DNA from 3 places in the Streptomyces sp. NPDC006925 genome. Region 1 is predicted to be linked to each of the others. Evidence: riboswitches for the same ligand, from Rfam matches in the RefSeq annotation. Region 1 holds a riboswitch; each other region holds the start of a gene.
The links. A riboswitch is a leader RNA that binds a small molecule or an ion and turns the genes downstream of it on or off. The one in region 1 is predicted to bind thiamine pyrophosphate.

Region 1 (9,431 bases):
GGGTCACACGCCACCAAGTCGCCTGGTACACCCCGTGATGGGATATGCGCGTCAAGTCGGACATAGTGCGCCAGGGTGCGGCGGGTCGGTCACCCGGAGAGCTGCCGGGGCAGCCCCCGGGTGCGGCCCTGCGCGGAGCCGCCGGGCGCCGGGGCCGGCTGCCGGACTCCGCAGCGGACCGGGTGCCGTCCGCGGAGCTTCCGGGGCTGCGAAGGCCCGAGCCGGTCGCGGAGGAGAACTGCCGGGGCCGGAGGAGGAGCCGCGAGGCCCCGAGGACTCCGCGAAGGCCCGACGGGGACCGACGCAGTACGCGGGAGCCGCGACAGCCCTGGCACGGGCCCGGGCCGCGCCCGACGTGGGCTCAGCGCAGCCAGATGGTGATCGACGAGCCGCGGGGTGCCTTCTCGCCACCGTCGGGGGACTGGTTGAAGACGGTGTCCCCGAAGAAGATGCGGCGCACCGTCACCTCGAAGCCCGCACCCTCCAGCTTCTCGGTGGCTTCGTCCTCGCTGCTGCCCTCCACGTCCGGCACCTCGATCATGTCGGGGCCCTTGGAGACCGTCAGCGTCACCGTGTCGCCCTCGGCGGCCCGGGCGCCGTCGGTCGGCGACTGGCGGGCGATGCTGCCCTTGTCGTGCTCGGAGTGGACGCGCTCGGTGGCGATCCGGACCTTCAGGCCCGCGTCCTCCAGCTCCTCGGTCGCGTCGCTCCGCTTGTCGCCGACCACATCGGGCACCTCGACCGGCGCCCCCTTGGAGACGGTGAGGGCCACCGCGGCGCCCGGCCTGCGCTTGCTGCCCGGCTCGGGGTCGGTGGCGAGCACGGAGCCCCGCGCGGTCTTCTCGTCGAACCGCCGCTCGACCGTCCCCGGCTCCAGTCCGGCGTCCTTGAGCTTGCGGCGGGCGTCCGACAGCGGGGTGTCCTTGAGATCGGGCACCTTCACCACGTGCGGGCCGCGCGAGACGGTCAGCGTGACCGTGCCGGTCTTGCGGACGCGTTCACCCGGCTCCGGGTCGGTGCCGATGACGTGGCCGCGCTCGACCCGCTCGCTGAAGTCCTCCGTCACCTTCACATCCAGTCCCGCCTCCGAGAGCGTCTTGGTCGCCTCGGCGCGGGTCTCGTCCAGCACCGCGGGGGTCCGCACGAACTGCCCGGAGTTGACGTACCAGATGCCCGTGCCGACCAGCGCCACCAGCAGCACGGCCAGGGTCACCAGCACCCAGCGCGGCTGCACCCTCCGCCGCCGTCCTCCGGAACCCGCGTCGGAGCCGCCCGGCGGGTCGGACGGCGGCGGCGACAGCAGCGCCGTGCGGTTGAGATCCGCGTCCGGGGCCGGGTCGGCGGCGGGACCCCCAGCGGGGCGCGGGATCACATAGGTGTCGGCCTCGGTTCCGGCGGTGGCGTGCGCGGCCGCGGCGGCGATGTCTCCGGAGATCCCCGAGACCCCCGAGCGTCGCGCCGCGTCCTCGGCCGGGCCGGTGCCACCCTGTGTGGCCTGCGGCGGGACCGCGTCCAGCTCCTCGTCGGTCAGCTCCGCGCGGACCGTGCGGGCCCGCGCCAGCAGGGCGACCGCGTCCTCGGGGCGCTGCTCGGGCGTGCGCGCCGTCGCCAGCGCCACCAGGCCGTCCAGGGCCGCCGCCATCCCCGGCACCGCGGCCGAGGGCGCCGGCATGTCCTTGTTCAGATGCTGGTAGAGCACCTGCGCGGGCGAGCCGCCCGAGTGCGGTTTGCTGCCGGTGAGCATCTCGTAGAGCATCACGCCGCACGCGTACAGGTCCGTACGCGGCGTGGCCGTGCCGTCCTCGATCTGCTCGGGCGCCAGATAGGAGACCGTGCCCAGGATCGAGTCCGTCGTCGCGGAGGTCTGGCTGTCCACCGCCCGCACCAGGCCGAAGTCGGCGACCTTCACCCGGCCGTCGTCCCCTATCAGCACGTTCTCCGGCTTCACGTCCCGGTGCACGAGACCGGCCCGGTGCGCCGCTCCCAGCGCCGCCAGGACCGGCTCCAGGACGTCGAGTGCCGCCCGGGGGCGCAGGGCGCCGCGGTCCCGCAGCACGTCACGGAGCGTGCAGCCCTCCACGTACTCCATCGCCAGATAGACGTAGGTGCCGTCGGTGCCCTGGTCGAAGACCCCGACCACGTTGGCGTGCGCCAGCCGGGCCGCGGACTTGGCCTCCCTGATGAAGCGGGTCACGAACGTCTCGTCCGCGGAGAGGGAGGTGTGCATCACCTTCAGGGCCAGCACCCGGTCCAGGCGGGTGTCCACCGCGCGGTAGACGGTCGCCATGCCGCCGATGGCTACCCGCGCGTCGACGCGGTACCGGCCGTCGAGCACCTGCCCGACCAACGGGTCTCCTCGTCCGGAGGCAGGCGACGGGTCCTGGAGGGTGGTGTCCATTGCGCCGAGTTTACGAGGGCGGTGCGGCGGCGGGGCCGCGCGGTTGCGGGTTGCCGCTGTTCTGGGGCCGAACGGTGACACTCCGTGGTGCCCGACCGAGGGATGGGGCGGCGCCGCCGGGGCGGCAGCGGGCCCTCAGCCGAAGGCCGGGCGCTCCGGGTCCAGCGCCGCGACGCCCTCGGTGGGCGACGACGCCTCGGCGAAGTGGCGGCGCGGGATGCGGCCCGCGCGGAAGGCGAGCCGCCCCGCCTCGACCGCGTGCCGCATGCCCTCCGCCATCAGCACCGGCTCCTGGGCCCGGGTCACCGCCGAGGCGAGCATCACCGCGGCGCACCCCAGCTCCATGGCCAGCGCCGCGTCCGAGGCCGTACCGGCTCCCGCGTCCAGGATCACCGGCACGCCCGCGCGCTCGGTGATGAGCCGGAAGTTGTGCGGGTTGCGGATGCCCAGTCCGGACCCGATGGGGGAGCCGAGCGGCATGATCGCCGCGCAGCCCGCCTCCTCCAGCTTCCGCGCCAGCACCGGGTCGTCGTTGGTGTACGGCAGCACCGTGAAGCCGTCGTCCACCAGCGTCTCGGCGGCCTCCAGCAGCTCGACCGGGTCCGGCAGCAGGGTGCGCTCGTCGGCGATGACCTCCAGCTTCACCCAGTCGGTGCCCAGCGCCTCCCGCGCGAGCCGTGCGGTGAGCACCGCCTCACCCGCGGTGTAGCACCCGGCGGTGTTCGGCAGCACGCGGATGCCGTGCCTGTTCAGCACCGACAGCACGGAGCCGCCCACCGAGGGGTCCAGGCGCCGCATCGCGACCGTCGTCAGCTCGGTGCCGGAGGCCAGCAGCGACCGTTCCAGGACGTCCAGGCTGGGCGCGCCTCCGGTGCCCATGATCAGCCGGGAGGTGAAGGCGGTGTCGCCGATGGTCAGCGGATCGTCGGCCATGGCGGCTCAGCCTCCTTGGACTGCGGTGAGGATCTCGACGCGGTCGCCCTCGCCGAGCGGGGTCTGAGCCCAGCGGCCCCGGGGGACCACGTCCTCGTTGAGCGCCGCGGCCACCCCGCTCGGCGCGGCGGTGAAATCGGCCACGAGCCGGTCGAGGGTGAGACCCGCGGTCACCCGGCGGGGCTCGCCGTTGACCGAGACGGTCGTCGTCGGGGTGGAGGTCATACGGGCTGCTCCTGGGTCGCGCGGGAGTCTGCGGAGGCGAAGCGCTGCGGTGCGAAGGGCCGGGCCGGTGCGGGCAGCTCGCCCGTGGCCAGCAGTTCGGCGAGCACGTCGCCGGTGACGGGGGTGAGCAGGACGCCGTGCCGGTAGTGGCCGGTGGCCAGGTGGAGTCCGGGCAGCGCGGTGGGCCCCAGCAGCGGTGCGTTGTCGGGGGAGCCGGGGCGCAGTCCGGCGCGGGTCTCGGCCAGTGGCAGTTCGGTGACGCCGGGCACCAGTTCGTGCGCGTCGCGCAGCAGCTCGTAGACGCCGCCCGCGGTGACGGTGGTGTCCCAGCCCAGTTCCTCACTGGTGGCGCCGACCACCAGCTCGCCGTCCGCACGCGGCACCAGGTAGAGCGCGCCGCCGCGGACCACCGCGCGGACCGTGCGGGAGAGGAAGGGGCCGGCCGTACCGCCGGGCATCCGCAGCCGCAGCACCTGCCCCTTCACCGGGCGCACCGGGGGCGCCACCGACGGGGGCAGGCCCTCCAGGCTGCCGCTGCGGGCGCCCAGCGCGAGCACCGTCTGCTCCGCGCGCAGCTCGGTGCCGTCCGCAAGCGCCGCCCCTGCGGCGCGGTCCCGGTGGTGCAGGAGCCGCACCGCGCGGGAGCACCGGAAGGCGACTCCCGCGCGCTCGCAGGCGCGCAGCAGCGCCGCGGCCAGTCGCCGGGGGTCGATCTGGTGGTCGCCGTCCACCCGGGTTCCGCCGCGCACCGAGGGCGCCAGCATCGGCTCCAGGCGGCGGCACTCGCGGCCGGTCAGCCACTGCGACTCCAGCCCGCACCGCTGCTGGAGCGTGTGCAGCTCGCGCAGGTGGGCGCGGTCGTCGGAGTCGAGCGCGACCGCGAGGGTGCCGCAGGCCCGGTAGCCGGTGTCCAGGCCGGAGGCGTCCTCCAGTTCGGCGACGAACTCCGGGTAGCGCGCCGCCGAGGCGAGGTTGAGGTCCAGCAGGGTCTCCTCGCCGTAGTGCAGTTCGGTGACGGCTGCCAGCATGCCCGCCGCCACCTGTGCGGCGCCGCCGCCGGGTTCGGGGTCGGCCACGGTGACCGCCAGGCCGCGCTTCGCGGCCCGCCAGGCCGTCACCAGGCCGATCAGGCCGCCGCCGAGGACGAGCACGTCGGGGCTCGCCGCGTGGGTACCGGTTCCTGTGCCGCGCATGGCGCTGCTGCTGCTCCCTTCGCCGGAATGACCCGGATCAGGTTCGGACGGTCGGAGGCCGCCGCAGCCTCCCTCTCAGCCCGGTGCGTCCGGGCTCCCGCGTATGTCGTGACTACCGCGCCCCACCCTACTGCGGTGCGCGCGGCGCCGGTAAGGCCCGCCGGAGCCCCGCGGCGGGCGGCCCTACGACCGCGACCGGACGCCGTCTCCGTCCGGTGGCCGATGGCTCCGGGAGCCGACCGGCTTACAGTGAGCGATGTGAGCGACAGTCAGAAACAGCAGCGAGTCGTGATCGTGGGCACCGGTATGGCGGGCGTGCAGACCGCCGTGCAGCTCCGCGAACAGGGCTGGCCCGGCTCCGTGCGGCTCCTCGGGGCCGAACCGCACCCGCCCTACGACCGGCCCCCGCTGTCCAAGGCCGTGCTGCTCGGCAGGGGCGAGGAGGCGGAGGTGCCGCTCTTCGACATCGACTTCGCGGCGCTGGGGATCGAGCTGGAACTGGGCCGGACCGCCACCGGGCTGCGCCCCGGCGAGCGGCTGCTGGTCACCGACGCGGGCCCGGTCCACTACGACCGGCTGGTGCTGGCCACCGGCGCCGAGCCTCGCACCCTGCCCGGGAGCGAGGGCGTGCCCGGCGTCCATGTGCTGCGCACCCTGGACGACGCGCGGCGGCTGCGGCCGGTGCTGGCCTCCCGCGGCAGGGTCGTGGTGGTCGGCGCAGGGTGGATCGGCGCGGAGTTCGCGACGGTCGCCCGTGAGTGGGGCTGCGAGGTCACCGTGGTGGAGACCGCCGCCGCACCGCTGCCGGGCGCCCTGCCGGCCGAGGTCTCCGCGCCGATGCGGGACTGGTACGCGGAGGCCGGGGCGACACTGCGCACCGGCGCGGCCGTCGCGGCGGTCGAACGCGGCGCGGTACTGCTCGCCGACGGGGCGCGGCTGCCGGCGGACGCGGTCCTGGTCGGGATCGGGGCCCGGCCCGCCACGGGATGGCTGGCCGGCTCCGGGGTGGCGCTCGGGTCCGACGGCTCCGTGCTGGCCGACGCGCGGCTGCGCAGCTCGGCCCCCGACTGCTACGCGGTGGGGGACTGCGCCTCCTTCCCCTCGGCCCGCTACGGCGAGCGGCTGCTGATCCACCACTGGGACAACGCGCTCCAGGGCCCCCGTACGGTCGCGGCGAACCTGCTCGCCGAGGGGCACGCCGACGGCGAGCCGGAGAGCGTCGCCTACGATCCGGTGCCCTACTTCTGGTCCGAGCAGTTCGGCCGCTTCGTGCAGTACGTCGGCCACCACGCTCCCGGCGACGAGCTGGTGTGGCGCGGCTCGCCGCGGGACCCCGCCTGGAGCGTGTGCTGGCTGCGTGGCGAGCGGCCGACCGCGCTGCTGGCCGTCGGCCGTCCGCGCGATCTCGCGCAGGGCCGGAAGCTGATTCAGCAGGGCACAGCCGTGGACCGGGCCGTGCTGGGCGACGCGGCCGTGGCCCTGAAGAAGGCCGCGCGGTAGTGACCGCCGGTTTCGGATGGCAGTCTGGAACCCGTGACCGAGATTGACGCAAAGACCGACGCGCTCGTCCCCGCCTGGCTCGCCCTCCCCGACGTCGCCGACATGCTCGGCGTCGAGGTGACCCGGGTGCGGCAGCTCGTGAAGGAAGGCCAATTGCTCGCGGTGCGGCGGGAGGCGGAGTCCGGGAACCGGGTGCTGCAGGTTCCGGCCGCCTTCGTCGGCGAGGGCCGGATCGTGAAGGGCCTGGCGGGCACCATCACCCTGCTGCGGGACGACGGATTCAGCGACGAAGAGATGCTCGAATGGCTGTTCACCGAGGACGAGTCGCTGCCCGGCTCGCCGGTGACGGCGCTGCGGGAGAACCGGGGCACCGAGGTCAAGCGCCGGGCGCAGGCACTCGCCGTCTGACCCCGCCGCCCGCGGCGGCGCACCAGCACACCGACAGCACCGGGTGCGTGGACCTCCCGGGGTCCGCGCACCCCCTCCCGGGGGGAACCGCACACCGCCATGTCCCGCATGTCCCGCAGCACCACCACCCCGTCCGCGGCGTCCCCGCGGCCCGCTCCCGCCCGTGAGCGGCTCGCGGAGGCACGGCTCTACCTGTGCACCGACGCGCGCACGGCGCAGGGCGACCTGCCCGCGTTCCTGGACGCCGTCCTGGCGGGCGGTGTGGACATCGTCCAGCTCCGGGACAAGCGGCTGGAGGCGGCCGAGGAACTGGCGCAGCTCGACGTGTTCGCCGAGGCCTGCCGCCGGCACGGGACCCTGCTGGCCGTGAACGACCGCGCGGACGTGGCCCACGCCGCCGCCTCCGAGGTGCTCCATCTCGGCCAGGGCGATCTGCCGGTCCCCGCGGCCCGCGCCCTGCTCGGCGACGAGGTGCTGATCGGCCGCTCCACGCACAGCCCCGCCGAGGCGGACGCGGCGCTGGTCGAGCCGGGCGTCGACTACTTCTGCACCGGTCCGTGCTGGCCGACCCCCACCAAGCCGGGCCGTCCCGCACCGGGGCTGGATCTCGTCCGTCACACCGCCGCCCGTACCGCCGCAGATCCGACGTCTCGGCCGTGGTTCGCCATCGGCGGCATCGATGCGGGCAATCTCGACCAAGTGCTGGACGCCGGGGCCCGCAGGGTGGTGGTGGTCCGCGCGCTCACCGAGGCCGATGATCCCGGGGCAGCGGCCGCCTCGCTGGCCGCGCGGCTGCGGGAGGCGGCTGCCGCGGATGCCCGTCCACCGGCGCCGTGACCGCACCGGCCGCTTAGCACGGGGGGCGGGACTGTCCAACAGGTGGACCTCGGCCATCCGGGAAACGGACAGATCCGCCCGTAACACCCCGGTGTCGAGCCGCTCTGCAGGCCAGGCCGCTAGCCTGCAGATATGGCCATCGGTATCTCAGCTCCCAGGACAGACCGTCCGCCGACCGTGCGTGATCTGCTCGCGAGCGGAGAGCAGTCCTTCTCCTTCGAGTTCTTCGCGCCGAAGACCGCGAAAGGGGAGCGGACGCTGTGGGACGCGCTGCGACGCATCGAGGCGGCGTCCCCGACCTTCGTGTCCGTCACCTACGGCGCGGGCGGTTCCTCACGTGAGGGCACGGTCCGCAACACCGAGCGCATCGCCAACGAGACCACGCTGACCCCCGTCGCACACCTCACGGCGGTCAGCCACTCGCGGGCGGAACTGCGCAACGTCATCGGGCAGTACGCCGACGCGGGCATCCGCAACGTGCTCGCACTGCGCGGCGATCCGCCCGGCGATCCGCTGGGCGAGTGGGTCAAGCACCCCGAGGGGATCGACTACGCCTCCGAACTCGTCGAACTGATCAAGGAGTCCGGCGACTTCTGCGTCGGTGTCGCGGCCTTCCCCGAGATGCACCCGCGCTCGGCCGACTGGGACAGCGACATCCGGCATTTCGTGAACAAGTGCAATGCCGGCGCCGACTACGCGATCACCCAGATGTTCTTCCAGGCGGAGGACTATCTCCGGCTGCGGGACAGGGTCGCCGCCGCGGGCTGCAGTACGCCGATCATCCCGGAGATCATGCCGGTCACGAGCGTGCAGCAGATCGAGCGGTTCGCGCAGCTGAGCAACGCCACGCTGCCGGCCGGGATGATCGAGCGGCTGCACGCGGTCCAGGACGATCCGGCGGCGGTACGCTCGGTCGGGATCGAGTACGCCACGGACTTGTGTGCGAGGCTGCTCGCCGAGGGGGTTCCGGGGCTGCACTTCATCACGCTCAACCACTCCACGGCGACGCTGGAGATCCACCAGAATCTCGGTCTCCGGGAGAGGGCTACCCTGGGCCTTCGCAAGGCTTGAGCCACGGGGCCGCCCAAGGGGCGGCGGGAGCGGAAGAGGGGCGTAGATGGGCTGGACGGTCCTCTATATCGCGTTCGGCATCGTTGCGCTGTGGCTGCTGGGCGAGGCACTGCTCCAGTACAAGGCCCGGCTGCGCTGGCGGTTGCTGGCCTTCACCGGCTTCCTCGGCGTGGTGGCGGGGACGGCGCTGCCGTCGGTCGTCGTGATCGGCCTCGGCATCGCGGCCTTCGCCGTCGGCCAGACCTTCGTCACGCTCTCGGTACGGAGCGGGTTCACCGCCGGGTGGGCACTCGGCGGTGGCCCCGGCTCCAGCCGGCGCCGCCGCGGCGGCGCGTCCCCCGGTCCGGACACGGCCTCGCTGGAGGTCTCCGACCTGCGCACCCACGACCCCGCCGACACCCCGGCCGCGGGCATCGCCCCGGTGCCCGATCCGGTCGACGACTACGGCCAGCAGGGGTACGGCCACCAGGAGCCCGAAGGCTGGGGCGGCGCGGACGGCGATCCGGGCAGCCAGGGAACCGGCTACGGCTACCCGGGCCACGACACCTACGGCCCCTACGGCGGTTACGGGGGCTACGGCGGCTACGAGGAGGAGACCTCGGTCTTCGCGCCGGTCTCCGACCAGCCTCCCGCCCACGGGGACGGCGGGCACGGGCAGTACGGCGGATACGAGCAGTACGCCGGCTACCAGGGCCACACCCCGGTCGGCGGGGTCGCCGGATACCCGGACCCCTCCGGATACCAGGACCCGGCGGACCACTCCGGATACCAGGACCAGGCGGACCACTCCGGATACCAGGACCAGGCCGGCTACCAGCAGTACCAGGACCCCTACGGGGGCTACGGCGGCCAGTACGGCGGCGACG
Region 2 (9,431 bases), on a different contig from region 1:
GTCGATCCCGACGTCGTGCACAAGATGGCCCGGGAGATCGCCTCGGTCGTCCAGGACGGGGCCGAGATGGCCGTCGTCATCGGCGGCGGCAACTTCTTCCGGGGCGCCGAGCTCCAGCAGCGCGGCATGGACCGCGCGCGCTCGGACTACATGGGCATGCTCGGCACCGTGATGAACTGCCTGGCACTCCAGGACTTCCTGGAGAAGGAGGGCATCGACTCGCGGGTGCAGACCGCCATCACGATGGGGCAGGTCGCCGAGCCCTACATCCCGCTCCGCGCCATCCGCCACCTGGAGAAGGGCCGCGTCGTCATCTTCGGCGCCGGTATGGGGATGCCCTATTTCTCCACCGACACCACGGCCGCCCAGCGTGCTCTGGAGATCAACGCCGAGGTGATGCTCATGGGCAAGAACGGTGTGGACGGCGTCTACGACGCCGACCCGGCGCGCAACCCCGCGGCGGTGAAGTTCGACGCGCTCGAGTACGGCGAGGTCATCACCCGCGATCTCAAGGTCGCCGACATGACCGCGATCACGCTCTGCAGGGACAACAAGCTGCCGATCCTCGTCTTCGAGCTGCTGGCCGAAGGCAATATCGGCCGCGCCGTCAAGGGTGAGAAGATCGGCACCCTGGTCAGCAACCAGGGCACCCGGCCCTGACCGGCCCCCACTCCGGCTTCGGACCCGGCACCGGCCCGGTCGGCGGATCCGCGGATGCGGCCGGACACCCGGGTACCGGTCGGGTGGCGTCGGCGGCAACACCGTCACGCCGGAACGGCACGGTACGGGGATGGACAACAGCCTGCCGGTCGGACACCGTGCAGGCAGCAGGGCATCGCGGGGGCCGGGGCGGCCCGCGGGGCGGCCGTCAGCTCACAGCCCCGGATGAAGCAGTCAGGCTCATTCATCGAACCAGGAGCACGTGGTGATCGAAGAGACCCTCCTCGAAGCCGAGGAAAAGATGGAGAAGGCGGTCGTCGTCGCCAAGGAGGACTTCGCCGCTATCCGCACCGGCCGTGCGCACCCGGCGATGTTCAACAAGATCGTGGCCGAGTACTACGGCACGATGACGCCGATCAACCAGCTCGCGTCGTTCTCCGTACCGGAGCCCCGGATGGCGGTGGTCACCCCGTTCGACAAGAGCTCGCTGCGCAACATCGAACAGGCCATCCGCGACTCGGATCTGGGCGTCAACCCGTCGAACGACGGCCATATCATCCGGGTGACGTTCCCCGAGCTGACCGAGGAACGCCGCCGGGAGTACATCAAGGTCGCCAAGGCCAAGGGCGAGGACGCCAAGATCTCCATCCGGAGCATCCGGCGCAAGGCCAAGGAAGCCATGGACAAGGCCATCAAGGACGGCGAGGTCGGTGAGGACGAGGGCCGCAGGGGCGAGAAGGAACTCGACGACACCACCTCCAAGTACGTCGCACAGGTGGACGAGCTGCTCAAGCACAAGGAGTCCGAGCTGCTCGAGGTCTGAGCCCACCGTCCCAAGGTCCGAGGTCGAAGGCTGCTATCTGTGAACGACTCATCCTGGGGAGCACCGCAACCGGACGCGGGCTACTGGGGCCCTCCCGAGCAGGGCTCCGCCGCTCCCGCGGCGATGCCCCGCCCGGGCGATGGTCCGGTGTCCGCCCACGACGTGAGCGTCCCCGTGCACGATGTGGGCGGCGAGGCGTCGCAGACTCGGCGTATGCCCATTGCACCCGACCCCGGGAGCCCCGGTGACGCCGGAGACGGCCGTACCGGCCGGCGCGGCCCCGATGACCCCCGACCCACGGATCCCGCCAATCCCTCCGGCGGTGCGCGGCACGGCCAGGACGGGCCGGAACCGCCGCACACCCCACGGCAGCCCGAAGCGCCCGCAGCTGCGGAGGGGGGCAGGAAGCGCGCCGGGCGGGACCTGCCCGCGGCGATAGGGGTCGGTCTGGGCCTCGGCGCCGTCATTCTGGCTGCACTGTTCTTCTACAAGCCGGCCTTCCTCGGCGTCATCGTGCTGGCGGTCGTCGTCGGGCTCTGGGAACTGACCTCCCGGCTGCGGGAGCGCAAGGAGATCCAGGTCCCGCTGGTGCCGCTGGCGCTCGGCGGTGCGGCCATGACGGTCGCCGGCTATCTGCGGGGCGCGGAGGGCGCCTGGATCGCCATGGCGCTCACGGCGCTGGCCGTGCTGGCCTGGCGCATGACGCAGCCTGCGGCCGACTACCTGCGGGATGTGACGGCGGCCCTCTTCGCCGCTTTCTACGTGCCCTTCCTCGCCACCTTCGTCGCCCTGATGCTGGCGGCGGACGACGGACCCTGGCGGGTGCTCACGTTCCTGATCCTCACCGTGGTCAGCGACACCGGCGCCTACGCGGTGGGCTGGCGGTTCGGGCGGCACAAGCTGGCCCCCCGGATCAGTCCCGGCAAGACGCGGGAGGGACTGGTCGGCGCGGTGGCCTTCGCCATGGCGGCGGGTGCCCTGTGCACGCAGTTCCTGATCGACGACGGGCGCTGGTGGCAGGGCCTGCTGCTGGGCCTCGCGGTCGCGGTCAGCGCCACCCTGGGCGATCTGGGCGAGTCGATGATGAAGCGCGACCTGGGCATCAAGGACATGGGAACCCTGCTGCCCGGGCACGGCGGCATCATGGACCGGCTCGACTCGCTGCTCCCGACCGCGCCGGTGGTCTGGCTGCTGCTGGTGGTCTTCGTCGGCGCGGGCTGAGACCGCCCCGGCCCGGGAGGTCCCGCGAGCGTCCGCACTCGCGGGACGTGGAGCACAGGTGTCACACCGGAGAATGCGGAACCCGTTGACCCCCGGGTCGGCGAGGTCCGTCCGGGGACGTCGCCCTGGCCCACGTCGGCGGGCAGTCGCGCCGAGTTCCCGGAGGCGCGCGGTCAGGTCCGCCCGGCGGGCGGCAGAGCCGGTGGCGAGATCACGTGCACCCGGTTCTTCCCCGTCCTGGCTTCGGGGACGCGCAGGACGTCCACGCAGAGGGCGACGGGGCAGGGGTGACTGAAGCCGGGGGTCGACGTCGGCCACCTCCGGACCGTCATCCGCCACGGACCAGCCGAGCGCCTCCGCCCAGAAGCGGCCGAGCGCCGAGTTGTCCCGGGCCTTCATCGCAATCTGCACCAGCCGCGTCGCCATGCGCTGACCCAGGCCGGTCCTGTCCGGGGTCCTCGGCCTCTTCTCCCGACCGCCCGGCCTCCACCACCTCCGCACCCCGGGGGCGGCTCTCGGGCCGGGTGGTGCCGACCGGCGACGCCGGCCGACGACCGGGGGCGGCCGGCCCCTGCCCCGCTGACCAGCGGCACGCCAAGATGATCTGCGACACTGGTACGGCTATGCCTGCACCCGGAGAACTCACGTTCGTCGCCCCGCGCGGCGCCAAGAAGCCGCCCCGCCACCTTGCCGACCTCGCTCCCGAGGAGCGCCGTGCGGCGGTCGTGGAGCTCGGCGAGAAGCCCTTCCGCGCCAAGCAGCTCTCGCAGCACTACTTCTCGCGGCTGGCGCACGACCCGCAGCAGTGGACCGACATCCCGGCCGCTGCCCGCGAGAAGCTGGCGTCCGGGCTGTTGCCCGACCTGATGAGTGTGGTGCGGCACATCAGCTGCGACGACGACGCCACGCGCAAGACGCTGTGGCGGCTGCACGACGGGACGCTCGTGGAGTCCGTCCTGATGCGGTACCCGGACCGGGTCACCATGTGCATCAGCTCGCAGGCCGGCTGCGGGATGAACTGTCCGTTCTGCGCCACGGGCCAGGCCGGTCTGGACCGGAACCTGAGCACCGCGGAGATCGTCCACCAGATCGTCGACGGGATGCGCGCCCTGCGGGACGGCGAGGTGCCCGGCGGGCCGGCGCGGCTGTCGAACATCGTCTTCATGGGGATGGGCGAGCCGCTGGCCAACTACAAGCGGGTGGTCGGTGCCATCCGGCGGCTGACCGACCCCGAGCCGGACGGCCTCGGGCTGTCCCAGCGCGGCATCACCGTCTCCACGGTCGGTCTCGTGCCCGCGATGCTGCGCTTCGCCGACGAGGGTTTCAAATGCCGGCTGGCGCTCTCCCTGCACGCGCCCGACGACGAACTGCGGGACACCCTGGTGCCGGTCAACACCCGGTGGAAGGTGCGAGAGGTGCTCGACGCCGCCTGGGAGTACGCGGCCAGGTCCGGGCGCCGGGTCTCCATCGAGTACGCGTTGATCAAGGACATCAATGACCAGGCGTGGCGTGCCGATCTGCTGGGCCGGCTACTCAAGGGCAAGCGGGTGCACGTCAATCTCATCCCGCTCAACCCGACGCCCGGCTCCAAGTGGACGGCCTCCCGTCCCGAGGACGAGGCCGCGTTCGTGCGGACGCTGGAGTCGCACGGTGTACCCGTGACCGTACGGGACACCCGGGGTCAGGAGATCGACGGTGCGTGCGGCCAGCTCGCGGCAACCGAACGCTGACGCCTGACTGGTAGTGTTCGAACGGGCCGCCCGGTGCGGCCCGCACAACCGAACAGCCGACAGGGGAGCGCTCACAGCGCTGAGAGTGCGGCCGTACGCCCCGTATGTGTCGCAGACCCTCGAACCTCGCCCGGGTCATGCCGGGTAGGAAGTCGATGCACTGATGAAAAAGCACGCACGGCGGGCTGCCGCCGTAACCACCGCTGTCCTCACCCTCGCAGTTCTGGCCACCGCATGCGGCGGCTCGGACGACAGCGCGGACTCCAAGACGGTCACTCTCGTCACCCACGACTCGTTCGCCGTCTCGAAGTCCGTGCTGAAGGACTTCGAGAAGCGCAGCGGCTACAAGGTCGAGGTGCTGCGCGGCGGCGACGCGGGTGCCGCCGTGAACCAGGCCGTGCTCAACAAGGGCAACCCGCAGGGCGACGTCTTCTTCGGCGTCGACAACACGCTGCTCTCCCGCCCGCTGGACAAGGGCGTCTTCGCCCCCTACGAGGCCGAGGGCCTGGCGAAGGTGCCCGAGCGGCTGCAGGCGGACTCGGAGAAGCACCGGGTCACCCCGGTGGACACCGGCGACGTGTGCGTCAACTACGACCGCCGGTGGTTCGCCGACAAGAAGCTCGACCCGCCGCGTACCCTGCAGGACCTGGCGAAGCCCCGCTACAAGGACCTGCTGGTGACCGAGGACGCCGCCAACTCCTCTCCCGGCCTGGCGTTCCTGCTGGCGAGCGTCGCCGAGTTCGGCGAGGACGGCTGGCAGGACTACTGGAAGAAGCTGCGCGCCAACGGGGCCGAGGTCGCCGGGAGCTGGGAGCAGGCCTACAACGACCGCTTCAGCGGCTCCCGCGAGGGCAAGGGCAAGGGCGACAAGCCGCTGGTCGTCTCCTACGCCTCCAGCCCGCCCGCCGAGGTCATGGGCGAGAAGAACCCGCCCGAGCAGGCACCGACGGGCGTGGCCAAGGGGACCTGCTTCCGGCAGACCGAGTACGCCGGGCTGCTCCGCGGCGCGAAGAACACCGAGGGCGGGCAGGCGCTGCTGGACTTCCTGCTCAGCAAGCGGTTCCAGGAGGACCTGCCGCTGAAGATGTTCGTCAACCCGGTCCGCGAGGACGCCCGGCTGCCGGAGCTGTTCACCAAGTACGGCGAGACCGTGGACGACCCCGCCACCGTCGCCCCGCGGAAGATCGCGGAACACCGCGAGCAGTGGATCAAGACGTGGACGTCGCTCGCCGTGAAGTAGCCGCCCGCGACGCCGCGGCCCGGGCCCTCCCGGACTCTCCGGAGGGGCCGGTGACTCCCGGCGCCCCGGACGGCCCCACCGCGCGACCGTCCGCCGCCGCGAACCGCGGCGGCGGCACCGGCGTGCGGCTCGCACTGATGGCCGTCCCGGCGGCGTTCTTCGCGCTCTTCTTCGGCTACCCGGTGGCCGCGATCGTCTTCCGGGGGCTGCACGAGGGCGGCAGCTGGCAGTCCGGCCGGATCGTCCAGGTGCTCGGCGATCCCGACATCCTCCGGGTGCTCTGGTTCACGCTGTGGCAGGCCGGGGTCTCCACCGTGCTCACTCTCGCGCTGGCCCTTCCCGGCGCCTACGTGTTCGCGCGGTTCGACTTTCCGGGCAAGCGGCTGCTGCGCGCCGTGGTGACGGTGCCGTTCGTGCTGCCGACAGTCGTCGTCGGCTCCGCCTTCCTCGCGCTGGCCGGGCGTGGGGGAGCACTGGACGTCTGGTTCGGGGTACGGCTGGACACCAGCGTGTGGGCGATCCTGCTCGCGCACGTTTTCTTCAACTACGCGGTTGTCGTGCGCACCGTCGGCAGCCTGTGGTCGCAGCTCGACCCGCGCCAGGAGGAGGCCGCACGCGTTTTGGGCGCCGGCCGGTTCACCGCCTGGCGGCGGGTCACCCTGCCCGCGCTGGCGCCGTCCGTGGCGGCCGCCGCGCTGATCGTCTTCCTGTTCACCTTCACCAGCTTCGGCGTCATCCAGGTCCTGGGCGGGCCGCGATACGCCACGCTGGAGGTCGAGATCTACCGGCAGACCGCCACCCTGCTGGACCTGCCGACCGCCGCCGTGCTGACGCTCACCCAACTCGCCGCCGTCGCCGCCCTGCTGGCCGTGCACGCCTGGGCGCTGCGCAAGCGCGAGAGCGCGCTCAGCCTCGTACCCGCGGAGCACACCGCCCGCCGTCCGGCAAGGCCCGGACAGTGGACGACGGTGGGCACCGTGCTGGGCGTGATGCTCGTGCTGACGGTCGTCCCGCTGCTCGTGCTGGTCCAGCGGGCACTCGACGGACCCGACGGATACGGCCTCGGCTTCTTCCGCGCGCTGGGCGCCCACTCCGACAGCGCGACCTTCGTCGTCGCGCCCGTCGAGGCCATCGGCAACTCACTGGCCTACGCCGCCGTGGCGACGGCCATCGCCCTGGTGGTGGGCGGGCTGGCCGCCGCCGCCCTCACCCGGCGGGCCGGTCGGCTGGTGCGGGGCTTCGACGCGCTGCTGATGCTCCCGCTGGGCACCTCCGCCGTCACCGTCGGCTTCGGCTTCCTCGTCGCGCTGGACGAGCCGCCGCTGGATCTGCGGTCGAGCTGGATCCTGGTGCCGCTGGCCCAGGCACTGGTCGGCGTGCCGTTCGTCATCCGCACCATGCTGCCGGTGCTGCGTGCCGTGGACGTGCGGCTGCGCGAGACCGCGGCCGTGCTGGGCGCCTCCCCGCTGCGGGCCTGGCGGGAGGTCGACTTCCCGCTGGTGCGCCGCGCGCTCCTGGTAGCCGCCGGGTTCGCCTTCACCGTCTCGCTGGGCGAGTTCGGCGCGACCGTGTTCATCGCCCGGCCCGACGCGCCCACCCTGCCGGTCGCGGTGGCCCGGATGCTGGGGCGGGCCGGGGAGGCACATTACGGCCAGGCCATGGCCTTGAGCACGCTTCTCATGCTCGTCTGCGCGGGGGTACTGCTCGCGCTGGAGCGGGTGCGAACCGACGGCCGGAGGGAGTTGTAGATGCTGCGGCTGGACGGAGTGACCGTGAGCTTCGGCGAGCGGACCGCGCTGGACGCGGTCGACCTGGAGGTGGCCGCACACGAGACGGTCTGCGTCCTGGGGCCCAGCGGCAGCGGCAAGTCCACCCTCCTGCGCGTCGTCGCGGGGCTGCAGGAGGTCCGCAGCGGCCGGGTGCTGCTGTCGGGGCAGGACCAGACCGGCGTGCCGCCGCACCGGCGGGGCGTCGGCCTGATGTTCCAGGACCACCAGCTCTTCCCGCAGCGCGACGTCGCCGGAAACATCGGCTTCGGACCGCGTATGCACCGCATGGGCCGCGCCGAGGCCGACCGCCGGGTCGCCGAACTGCTGGACCTGGTGGGGCTGCCGGGCGCGGGGCGACGGGCGGTGACCGCGCTCTCCGGCGGCGAGCAGCAGCGGGTCGCGCTGGCCCGCGCGCTGGCTCCGGAGCCGAGGCTGCTGATGCTGGACGAGCCGCTGGGCCAGCTCGACCGCGGACTGCGCGAGCGCCTCGTCGTCGAGCTGCGCGGCCTGTTCCGCAGGCTGGGTACGACGGTGCTCGCCGTCACCCACGACCATGGGGAGGCGTTCGCGCTCGCCGACCGGGTCGTGGTGATGGAGCGTGGCCGCATCGCCCAGGCGGGCACCCCGCTGGAGGTCTGGCAGCGCCCCGCCTCCGAGTTCGTCGCCCGCTTCCTGGGCTTCGACAACATCACCCCGGCCACCGTCGACGGCACAACCGCGGACACGGTCTGGGGGCAGCTGCCCGTTCCGGACGGCACCCCGCGGGGCGGCGGCCACGTGCTCGTGCGCCCCGGCGGTGTGCTGCTGCGCGAGCCTGGGGAGGGGCTGCGCTGCACGGTGGAGGCGCGCACGTTCCGCGGCGGGGACGCCTCCACGGTCACCGTGCTGCTGCGTCCGGACGCGGGACCGCCTCTGGAGGCCGCCTGCACGCTGCGGGACGCGCCGCAGGAGGGAGCCGAGGTGGGGGTCGTCTTCGACCCGCGGGAGGTGGTCGCCCTGGGGGCCCCGCACGGCGCTCCGGACGCACGCCACACCCCCGCGCCGCGGAAGGCGAGCCCGGGACGCGGCCCTTCGCCCGGCTCGGGCCGGACCCGGTAGCCGCAGGAGCGGTCAGCCCGGAGGCACCGCCGTGAACAGCCCGGCAGCCGCCACGAGCGGCGCGCACACCGCCGCTACGGCAGCGGCCCGCAGCAGCGCCACACCCCGGCCCAGTTGCCGCGGCGCCCCGAGCCGGTCCAGGAGCTCCCGCACAGGGGCACGGGCGCGCCGGACCCGGGCGAGCGCCGCCAGCCCGGCCGCGACCGCGCAGCATCCGGTCAGGGCTGCGGCGAGCCCCACCAGCGGGCCCGGAGCGGGCACCCCCGCCCCGGTCAGGTGGGCCCGGAAGACCGCCAGCAGCGCCGCGGCCACCGCGCTCAGCGCACCCAGCGGGCGCCCGACGAAGGCCGCTTCGCGGACCAAGGAGCGGCCGGCCAGCAGCCGCACCGGGCCCGGTCGCGCGGCGCCCAGCAGATGACCGCTCAACGCCACCAGCCCGGGGCCGGCCACCACCAGGCCCACTGCGACGAGGGCCCACCCGGCGGCGAACGGCGAGCCCGCCCCGGCGCCGGGGGATTCCGCCGGGTCCCAGGCGCCGCGGCCGGTGCCGCGCGCCGCATGCGCCGCCAGCAGCAGGCCCGCAGCGCCGGTCAGCAGGCCGGAGACTGTGTGCAGGGCGCTGCGCAGCAGTCCGGCGCGGCGCGAGGTGCCCGTACCGTCCCGCCGCCGGGCCGCGTCCCGGCGGCTGTCCGCGAAGCGCCGGGTGTCCGGGGGCGCGGGTGCGGCGGCGCCGGGCCGGGCACCCCAGGCGGCCGCGAGGGCGGCCACCACCGGGAGCGCGCTCAGCAGCGTCACGGCGGCGGGGACGGGGAGCGGGGGACCCTGCAGCGGCAGCAGGGCCGACGGGCGGGGCAGGTTCAGTACCGACAGCGAGCCGCTCGCGCTCTCGA
Region 3 (9,431 bases), on a different contig from region 1:
TTCCTGATCGGCCTGCTGTTCAAGGTTCTGATCTTCGTCGCCCTGGTCGGCGGTGTCGTCTACCTCGTCCGCCACTTCAAGGGCGGCGGCTCCTCGGGCAGCGGCTGGTGAACCCCGCCCGCACCGGGCGCACACCGCGGTGGGCGGCGATGGCCCGCGGCGTCCCGCGGTGGGCCCACGGGAACGGCACCGCGGGAGCGGCGGAGCCGCCGCAGGGTCCGGACCCTGACCCGAGTCCGGGTCCGGGTCCGCGGTCGGAGCGGGGCGCGGACGCGGTACCGAGTCGGCACCCCGAACGCGGCCGCTTCGGCGCCGACACTCCGGCGGGCAACACCGCCCCGGCCGCCCCCCTTCGACCGGCCCTGCGGCTCCGGCCGGCTCCACGGCGGTCGGCAGCACCGCTCCGGTGAATGCCGGGGGGCGGCCCGAACGGCGGTACGACCCGCACCGGCAGTCCGGGCGCCGTCCCGCACCCCGGCTCACTTCGGCTTCCGCCGCCTCCCCCGGCCGCCGGTGACCCCGGCGCCGCGGGCCTGTGCGAGGCGGCCACCGGACGCGGGGGCGCCGGACGCGGGGGCGCCGGACACCGGATCGCCGGATGCCGGAGCGGGTACGCCCCGGGGCGTGTCCCCTACGGCACGATCGGCCGCTTCCGGCGCCTCGGGCCGCCTGCGGTCCGCCGAGACGACGAGCGCGGCCAGCAGCGTCGTGACCGGCACCGACGCGACGAGGCCGATGGAGCCGACCAGCGTACGGATGATCTCCTCGGCGACCACCTCGCTCGTGGCGACCATCGTCACGTCGCTGCGCGCGATCGAGAAGAGCAACAGCAGCGGCAGCGCCGCTCCCGCGTAGGCCAGCACCAGTGTGTTGACGACGGACGCGATGTGGTCGCGGCCGATCCGCATGGCGGCCCGGTAGATCCGGCGTCGACTGGCCCCGGGGTCGGCGTCCTTGAGTTCCCAGACGGCCGAGGTCTGGGTGACCGTCACGTCGTCGAGCACGCCGAGCGAGCCGATCAGCACCCCCGCCAGCAGCAGCCCCCGGATCTCGATACCGGGGTAGAGCCCGTGCACCAGACCGGTCTGGTCGTCGGTGTTGCCGGTCAGTCCGGCCCAGCCGATGAACAACGAGCCCAGCAGCCCGATCAGCAGCAGCGACACCAGGGTGCCCAGCACCGCGACCGAGGTGCGGGCGGACAGGCCGTGGCACAGATACAGCGTGGCCAGCATGATGGCGCTCCCGCCGACCACCGCGACCACCAGCGGATTGGAACCCTGCAGTATCGCGGGCAGGATGAACAGCGTCAGCACGGCGAAGCTGATGACCAGCCCCACCAGCGCCAGCACTCCGCGCAGCCGCCCCACGAGCACCACCACGAGCGCGAAGAGGCCGGCCAGCAGCACCATCGGCAGATCGCGGTCGGTGTCGACGACGCTGTACTGGAGATCGCGCGGCGCCTTCGCGGCGTAGGCGACGACGACGCCCTGCCCCACGGAGTAGCTGCGGGTGGCGTCGGGCGGGACGACCTCGGTGAAGGTGTGCCCTTTGTCCTTGCCCTCGGTGATCTCGACGGTGGCCTTCCGGCAAGGCCCGTGCGCCCCGCCCTCGTCGCCCTGCCCGGAGGAACCGCCGCCCGAGGAGCCGGGCGGCTGCCGGACGTTGGCCTTGCCGCAGTCCACCTCGGCCAGTTCCACGACCTTGGCGGTGAAGGTGGGCCGGTCGAAGCCGACTCCGGAGTGGTCGTGCTGGTGCCCCGGCACGCCGCCTGGCCACAGCACCACCAGCCCGGCCAGCACGGCCGCCGCGAAGGGCACCAGCACCGCCGCGATGACCTTCCGCAGATGGCGGGAGACCGGCTCGGCGGGCCCGTGACTGTGACTGTGACTGTGCCCGTGGCCGTGGCCCTGGCTTTGCCCGTGGCCCTGGCCGTGCCCGTGCCCGTGGCCCTGGCCGTGGCCTTGCCCGTGCCCGTGGCCGTGGCTTTGCCCGTGCCCACGGTGATGGGCGGGCGCATGGCCGGGTCCGGGGCCGTGCCCGTGGGCACGACCGGGTTCGGGTGCGGGGACGGCGGGGTCGGTGTGGGTCACCGCCCGATCATCGCAAGAACGGCCGGGCGGGGTGTTCAGTCCGGGCCGTGTGCCGTTAGCGTAGAGGCGCCTTTGCACATCGCGGGAGCTCCGAGCACGGGGCTGAGAGGGCGCTGACCTCCGTGGAAGGAACCACGGAACCGGCTGCGCCGACCGCCGAACCTGTTACCGGGTAATGCCGGCGTAGGGAGTGGGTCTCATGACCACGCAGGATGCACACGCGCGCGCCGAGAAGGCCGAGGAGGCCGGAACCGCCGAGAACGCCGAGAACGCAGCAGCGGCCCCGGCCGGCAAAGCGCTCGGCTCGCACAAGGGATATCTGCAGGGATCGCGCCCGGACATCCGGGTCCCCGTCCGACGGGTGCATCTCACCAACGGCAGGGACGTGACGCTCTACGACACGTCCGGGCCGTACACCGACCCCGAGATCGACACCGATGTGCGCCGCGGCCTGGCGCCGCTGCGCGAGAACTGGATCGTCCAGAGGGGGGACACCGAGGAGTACGCGGGCCGCGAACTGCGGCCCGAGGACGACGGCCTCAAGCACACCAGCCCGCGCGGCGGAGTCGTCCGCGGCGGCGCCGACGATCTGGCGGGGCTCGACGCGGTCTTCCCGGGCCGCCCGCGCCAGCCGCGCCGCGGCCGGAACGGCGCGGCCGTCACCCAGCTCGGCTACGCGAAGCGGGGCGAGATCACCGCGGAGATGGAGTACGTCGCCCTCCGCGAGAACCGCAGCCCCGAGTTCGTCCGGGACGAGATCGCCGCGGGGCGGGCCGTGCTGCCCGCCAACGTGAACCATCCGGAGACCGAGCCGATGATCATCGGGAAGAACTTCCTGGTGAAGGTGAACGCCAACATCGGCAACTCCGCCGTCACCTCCTCCATCGAGGAGGAGGTCGAGAAGATGACGTGGGCGACCCGGTGGGGCACCGACACCGTCATGGACCTCTCGACCGGCCGCAACATCCACACCACCCGCGAGTGGGTGCTGCGCAACTCCCCCGTTCCCATCGGCACGGTGCCGCTGTACCAGGCGCTGGAGAAGGTGGACGGCAAGGCGGAGGAGCTGTCCTGGGAGGTCTACAAGGACACTGTCCTCGAACAGTGCGAGCAGGGCGTCGACTACATGACGGTGCACGCCGGGGTGCTGCTGCGCTACGTCCCGCTGACGGCGCGCCGCAAGACCGGCATCGTCTCCCGCGGCGGCTCGATCATGGCCGCGTGGTGCCTGGCGCACCACCGGGAGAGCTTCCTGTACGAGCACTTCAGCGAGCTGTGCGAGATCCTGCGCTCCTACGACGTGACGTTCTCGCTGGGCGACGGGCTGCGGCCCGGGTCGATCGCGGACGCCAACGACGCGGCGCAGATGGCCGAGTTGGACACCCTGGGCGAGCTCAACCGGATCGCCAAGGCGCACGACGTGCAGACCATGATCGAGGGTCCGGGCCATGTGCCGATGCACAAGATCAAGGAGAACGTGGACCGCCAGCAGGAGGTCTGCGAGGAGGCCCCGTTCTACACGCTGGGTCCGCTGACGACGGACATCGCGCCCGCCTACGACCACATCACCAGCGGCATCGGCGCGGCGATGATCGGCTGGTGGGGCACCGCGATGCTCTGCTACGTCACTCCGAAGGAGCACCTGGGGCTGCCGGACAAGGACGACGTCAAGACGGGTGTGATCACCTACAAGATCGCCGCCCATGCCGCGGACGTGGCCAAGGGCCACCCGGGGGCGCAGGACTGGGACGACGCGCTCTCGGACGCCCGGTTCGAGTTCCGCTGGGAGGACCAGTTCAATCTGGCGCTCGACCCGGACACGGCCCGCTCGTTCCACGACGAGACGCTGCCGGCGGAACCGGCCAAGACCGCGCACTTCTGCTCCATGTGCGGCCCGAAGTTCTGCAGCATGAAGATCTCCCAGGAGATCCGCGAGCGGCACGGCGCGACGATGGAGGAGGTCGAGGCCGGGATGGCGGAGAAGTCCCGCGAGTTCGCCGAGGCGGGCAACCGGGTGTATCTGCCGATGGCCCCGTGAGACCCGTACTCCGGTAGAGCGGGGGCGGGAGCCGCGAGGGCGGTTCGTGGCTCCCCCCTCCTGCCACGAACCGCCCGGCTCGATGCGCGCGGCGGCGCGGACGACAAGAATAGTTGACTCAACGTCAGTGTCCAATCACTTATGGATACGGACCTATTGAGCGATGTTCTGACCTGACACGCACAGTGAGGGAAGCGGAGGGTTTGACGCGCGGCGATGCGGGCCAAATCTCCTGCATGTTCGTCGAACGCCCCGTGGTCAAGCGGACTGCCCGCGCCATCCTCCTCACCGCCGGGGAGGGTCCGGCGCCCACCGTGGAACTGATCCTCATCAAACGCACCAAGCCCGGCCAGGAGCCGTACTGGATCACACCGGGAGGCGGTGTCGAGCCCGGCGTGGACCGCACCGTGGAGGACGCCCTGCACCGTGAGGTGGCCGAGGAACTGGGCGCGGCGATCACCGATGCGGTGCCCGCCTTCGTGGACACGGTGAGTGACCCTGCGGAGACACCGGGTGGAGTGAAGGTACAGCACTTCTTCGTGTGCAGGCTCGTCTCGCTCGACCCGCGCCTACGGCACGGACCCGAAGTGGAGGAGCCGCAAGGAGAGTACGAGATCGTACGGCTCCCCTTCACCCCGGAGGCCCTGAACTCCGTGGAGGTCGTCCCGCCGAGACTGCGGGCCTATCTCGCCGCGAACATCGAGGGGATCCAGGCGCTGCTCGCGCCCGACCTCCGCTGACCTCCGCCGGAGGCCGCCCGGGCCCGCCGGGGCCGCGCGGACCCGCCAGGGCCCGGACCCGCCGGGCCGCCCGGACCCGCCGGGCGCCGCCCGCTTCCGCGCGCTAGCCGAACCAGCCCTGGAAGGGCGCGGGCTCCCGTGGCTCGCTCGGCTCCGCTTCCTGGCGGCCGCGCCGCTGCGCCTCCGCCAGTGCCCGCTCGGCCTCCAGCCGCCAGGCGGAGACGTCGCGGGCGTGCTCGGCGGACCCGGCGCTCCCCGAGCGCGCCGAGATGGCGGCCGAGACCGCTGAGGAGGCGGCCGGAACCGTCGCGGCGGCGGGCTGTCGCCGCCGGGGCAGCGGCGGGAGGGCGGCCGCCCGCGCGGCCTCGTCCTCCGGTGCGGCGGCGGGTTCGGTACCGGGCGGGCGGTCGTCCTCGGCTTCCCCGTCGCGCCCCGTGCGGGCCTCCGGCTGAGCTGCCGGTTCCCGGGTTGCGGTACGCGCCTGCACGGGGGCCGGTGCGGACGCCGGGGCCGGTGGTGCCTGCGGGGGCAGCGGGGCCGAACCGCCGGACGCCGGCACCGGTGGGGCGGCGGGTACGGCCGGGGCGGGGGCCGGAAGTTCCGACGCGGGCGGGGAGGCCGATACGGGTGAGGCCGTGGGAGTCGGCGGCGCGGGCGGGGAGGCCGATACGGATGAGGCGGTGGGAGTCGGCGGCGCCTCGGGCACCGCCGGGGACACCGGCCCAGGCGACGGGGGTCCCGCGGGGGCGGTCACCTCGCGATGACCCTCCCGGGCGTCCCGGGCGGCTCCGAAGAAGTCGCCGCCCTTGCGCTTGTAGTCGTCGGTGCCCCACTCGCGCGCCGGGCGACGCGTGGCCTTCTGGAGGTGGGGGATGTGCTTGGCGCAGTGTATGTACGCCTCCTCCACCTCGACCCGCACCCACAGCAGGGCCCGCCGACCGGGTATCGGGTCCTGTGGCAGATCCGGTACCGAGGGGCGCAGTTCCGCGTCGTCCAGCACCTGGGCGCGGCCGTTGATGTGCAGACCGATCCGGGCGCGGAGGAAGTCGACGAGGAGCAGGCCCACATGCGGGTTCTCCTCGATGTTGCCGAGGCTGGCGTGGACCCCGTTGCCGCGGTACTCCGGAAAGACCAGCGTCCGCTCGTCCAGCACGCGCAGGAACCCGGGCGGCCCGGCGCGGAAGCTGTTGTCGCACTCGCCGCGACTGTCGGACGTGGCGAGGAAGAACATCTCCTGCTGCTGGGTGAACTCCCGCATCCGCTCGTTGAGATGGTCGAGCACCTGGTCCTGGTAGAACCGCTCGGCGCGCTCCTGCGAACCGGTCCGCTGCTGCAGCGCGTGCTCCCCGTCGCTGCCGGGCAACCGCCGCGGCGGGCCGGGATGCTGGTCGGCCCCGGGGCCCCCACCCGCCGCGTGCCCCGCGGAACCGTCGCCGTATCCGTTCGCGTCACTCAACGCCGCCACTCGTCCCTTTCCTCGACCGGTCACCCGGATCGGCTGCCCCGCGGCCGGCCCCGGACCACCCGCCCCGGGTGACCGGCTCCCGGCAGCAGCCGCGATCCGAACACCCCACCACCTACGCCCCCTGTACGACCAGTTCGTCGAGGGAATCGTGCCGTATTCGGTGCGTCGGGATCCCGAGCCCGCGCAACGTCTCGACCCCGGTCCTGATCATTCCGGGCGGCCCGGAGAGGTAGCCGTCGTACGCGGGCCAGGGGCCGTATCTGCGTACCGCGTCCGGGAGCTCGCCCGCGAGCGCCTCGGCGGCCGAGGCCGCGCCCGCCGCGACGACGGGGCGCACCGACAGCCACCGGTGGCGGTCCTGGAGGCGCAGCATCGTCTCCAGGTCGTAGAGGTCGTGGTCGGTGCGGGCTCCGTAGAAGACCTCGACCGGGCGCGCCCTTCCCCGGCTGATCACGTCCTCGACCAGCGCCTTGATGGGCGCGATACCGGTCCCGCCGCCCAGGCAGAGCAGCCCGCTGTCGGCCTCGTGGTCGACGAGCATCGAGCCCGCGGGCGGGCCGAGCCGCAGCACGTCGCCGGGGCGGGCGCGCTGCACCAGCGCCGTGGAGACCCACCCGGCGGGCACGGACTTCACGTGGAAGGTCAGCAGGCCGTCGGGGCGGGGCGCGGACGCGAACGAGTAGTGCCGCCACACCCGGGGCCACCAGGGCGTCTCCAAGCTGGTGTACTGCCCGGCGCGGAACGGGTACGGCTGGTCGGGACGCACCGTGATCACGGCGATCTCCGAGGTGCGCAGCTCGTGCGAGACGATCTCCGCGTCCCACCAGGCGGGCGCCCGGCGCTCGTCCTCGGCCGCCGCGTCGATCATCGTCTGGGAGATCGCGGTGTAGGCGCGCACCCAGGCCGCCTCGGTGCGCGGGCCCCAGGTGTCGGGTGCGTAGCGCGCGATCGCGGCCATCAGGCACTCGCCGACTGCCGGGTAGTGGGCGGGCAGGGTGCCGTACTTGCGGTGGCCCCGGCCCAGCCCGGCGAGGTAGTCGCCGAGCAGCTTGCCGTCGTCGAAGAGGCGTACGGCGGTCAGCAGCGCGCGGAAGAGCCGGTCGCGCTGGCCGTCCATGGCGGCCGGGAACATCTCGCGCAGGTGCGGGTACTGGACGAACAGCAGCGCGTAGAAGTAGGCGGTCGCCGAGTCGGCGGAACGTTCCAGCTCCGCCATGGAGGCCCCGATCAGTTCGGAGTCGCCTAGCTGGTCGCCCGCGGGCTCCGCGGACGCTGCGGGAGCCGTCCGCCCGCCGGCGGCCGCCGGGGCCGCCGAGGCCGCCGAGGCCGCCGCCAGCGGTTCGGGAGCCGCCTCCGGCTCGTGCGCGTGTTCGGGTTCCGGTTCGTGTTCCGGTTCCGGTGCGGCCGTCCCCGCGGTCTGCTGGGACGGTACCGCGTCAGGTGCGCCTGGCGCGGGGCGCTCCGCGGGTGCGGCATCGGACGCCGGGGTGAACCATCCCCGTCCGCCGCTGCCACCGGCGGACGCACCGTCGCTGCCCGACATGGTGGTCATGCTCGCCTCGCCTCGTACCTCTTCCGGACGTTCTGTGCACATCCGTGTTCCGAAAGTTCCGGTGAACCGCCCCCTGCGAACACCGTGCTCAGAACGCTTTGCACTCCTTACCGCACGATGCGGGAGGGACCCGACCATACCGTGAAGCCTTCACGCCACAACCCCCGTTCGCGGTTCCCGCGAATTCCGCCATTCGGAACCCGTGCGGGAATTACCGTGCCGCGGAGACGAGCCCGTGGGCCTCCCGGAGATCACTTCCGGTGTAGTGGTGGGAGGCGAGCGAGCGGACGTGGTGATCGGCGTTCACCGCCACGGAGACCGGCACTGCGGCGAACAGCTCCGCGTCGGAGAGGGAGTCCCCGTACGCCACGCAGTCCGCCAGCCGGAGCCCGAATTGGGCGCAGAGCTCCTCCGCGATCTTCACCTTCGACGAGGGCGAAAGAATCCCGGCCGGATCGAGGGGACGCGCCGGATACTTCGTACTTCCGTTCGGAATTGCGCGCGGAACCTCCGGCCACCGCGAACCGTGGGTAACCTCGGCCCCCCAATCCTGTAGTCTCCGCACAAAGAAATCCGGCGAGAGGGAAATCACGGCGCACCGCTCGCCCTCCGCCCTGAGTCCGGCCCACACCTCCGGGATGCCCGTCAGCCACGGCGCGGCCGAGAAGGCGGCGGACACGATCTCGTCGTTGAGTGCCGACCACAGCGCACACGCCCGGAGGGCGAACTCCGGCGGTGTCAGTTTCCGTTCCGCAAAAGCCCGTTCGAGCTCCCGGATCTCGACGTCGACCCCGAGCTGCCGGGATATCTCCACCGAGGCCGCCGAACCGTACAGCAGGGTGCCGTCCAGGTCGAAGAGATGGAGCCGGGAGCGGCGTTCTCCCGGCGTCGGTCGCGGATTCGGATGCTGAGCCGGATGCATACCGGCGATCGTACGGGCGGCGGGCGACCGGGGTCCCGGGCCGGGGCACGGACGCCGGAGGCCGGTGGAGACCGCTGCCGGGCGCGGGTGCGGGCGGACGCCGGACGCCGGTAAGGTCCGCTGCCGGGCGCGGGTGCGGGCGGACGCCGGACGCCGGTAAGGTCCGCTGCCGGGCGCGGGTGCGGGTGCGGGACGCCGGGGCGCGGGCGCCGGGGCGCGGGCGCCGGGGCGCGGGCGCCGGACACGGGACCGTACACGGGACCGCGGGCGCGGGACGCCGGACACGGGACGCCGGGCGCAGGTCTGCTGCCGACCCCGCAGCCGGCCCGGGCGCCGCGCTGTCGCGGGCATCGGGACGCCGCCGGCACGGACGCCGACCACCCCCGGGCAACGCGTACGCCGCGCGGCGCCGCGTACTCGGAGCCGAGTAGCCTGCGATACTCCCGCTGTCGGACGCCCCGGACGCCGGACGGCGGCACAGTCGACGGTATGCGGCAACTGTCCCGACGTGCCCGCAGAGGCACTCTCGCGCTCCACGTCTGCTCCTCGGCCGGCTGGCTCGGCATGACGCTGTGCCTGCTCGCGCTCGGCCTCACCGCGGCCCTCACCGGGTCCGGCCCCGCG

Region 2: another riboswitch for thiamine pyrophosphate. It lies ahead of ACFYNS_RS19250 (thiamine ABC transporter substrate binding subunit); the one in region 1 lies ahead of thiO (glycine oxidase ThiO).
Region 3: another riboswitch for thiamine pyrophosphate. It lies ahead of thiC (phosphomethylpyrimidine synthase ThiC); the one in region 1 lies ahead of thiO (glycine oxidase ThiO).

The regions. Positions count from the first base shown of each region.
Region 1 is NZ_JBIAGB010000002.1:430,644-440,074, forward strand. Features, by position in the region: gene pknB (Stk1 family PASTA domain-containing Ser/Thr kinase) at 362-2,398, opposite strand; gene ACFYNS_RS04575 (thiazole synthase) at 2,534-3,331, opposite strand; gene thiS (sulfur carrier protein ThiS) at 3,338-3,556, opposite strand; gene thiO (glycine oxidase ThiO) at 3,553-4,749, opposite strand; TPP riboswitch at 4,747-4,860, opposite strand; gene ACFYNS_RS04590 (FAD-dependent oxidoreductase) at 4,972-6,249, shown strand; gene ACFYNS_RS04595 (Rv2175c family DNA-binding protein) at 6,283-6,657, shown strand; gene thiE (thiamine phosphate synthase) at 6,757-7,494, shown strand; gene metF (methylenetetrahydrofolate reductase [NAD(P)H]) at 7,627-8,565, shown strand; gene ACFYNS_RS04610 (hypothetical protein) at 8,612-9,431, shown strand, end outside.
Region 2 is NZ_JBIAGB010000013.1:122,051-131,481, forward strand. Features, by position in the region: gene pyrH (UMP kinase) at 1-660, shown strand, start outside; gene frr (ribosome recycling factor) at 926-1,483, shown strand; gene ACFYNS_RS19235 (phosphatidate cytidylyltransferase) at 1,523-2,704, shown strand; partial or broken gene ACFYNS_RS19240 (VOC family protein) at 2,789-3,130, opposite strand; gene rlmN (23S rRNA (adenine(2503)-C(2))-methyltransferase RlmN) at 3,328-4,434, shown strand; TPP riboswitch at 4,486-4,602, shown strand; gene ACFYNS_RS19250 (thiamine ABC transporter substrate binding subunit) at 4,598-5,674, shown strand; gene ACFYNS_RS19255 (iron ABC transporter permease) at 5,812-7,422, shown strand; gene ACFYNS_RS19260 (ABC transporter ATP-binding protein) at 7,423-8,541, shown strand; gene ACFYNS_RS19265 (hypothetical protein) at 8,554-9,431, opposite strand, start outside.
Region 3 is NZ_JBIAGB010000010.1:100,022-109,452, forward strand. Features, by position in the region: gene ACFYNS_RS16140 (DUF5326 family protein) at 1-111, shown strand, start outside; gene ACFYNS_RS16145 (YibE/F family protein) at 480-2,090, opposite strand; TPP riboswitch at 2,162-2,297, shown strand; gene thiC (phosphomethylpyrimidine synthase ThiC) at 2,290-4,128, shown strand; gene ACFYNS_RS16155 (NUDIX hydrolase) at 4,365-4,868, shown strand; gene ACFYNS_RS16160 (pyridoxamine 5'-phosphate oxidase family protein) at 4,972-6,333, opposite strand; gene ACFYNS_RS16165 (globin domain-containing protein) at 6,446-7,885, opposite strand; gene ACFYNS_RS16170 (HAD-IB family phosphatase) at 8,097-8,807, opposite strand; gene ACFYNS_RS16175 (DUF2269 domain-containing protein) at 9,297-9,431, shown strand, end outside.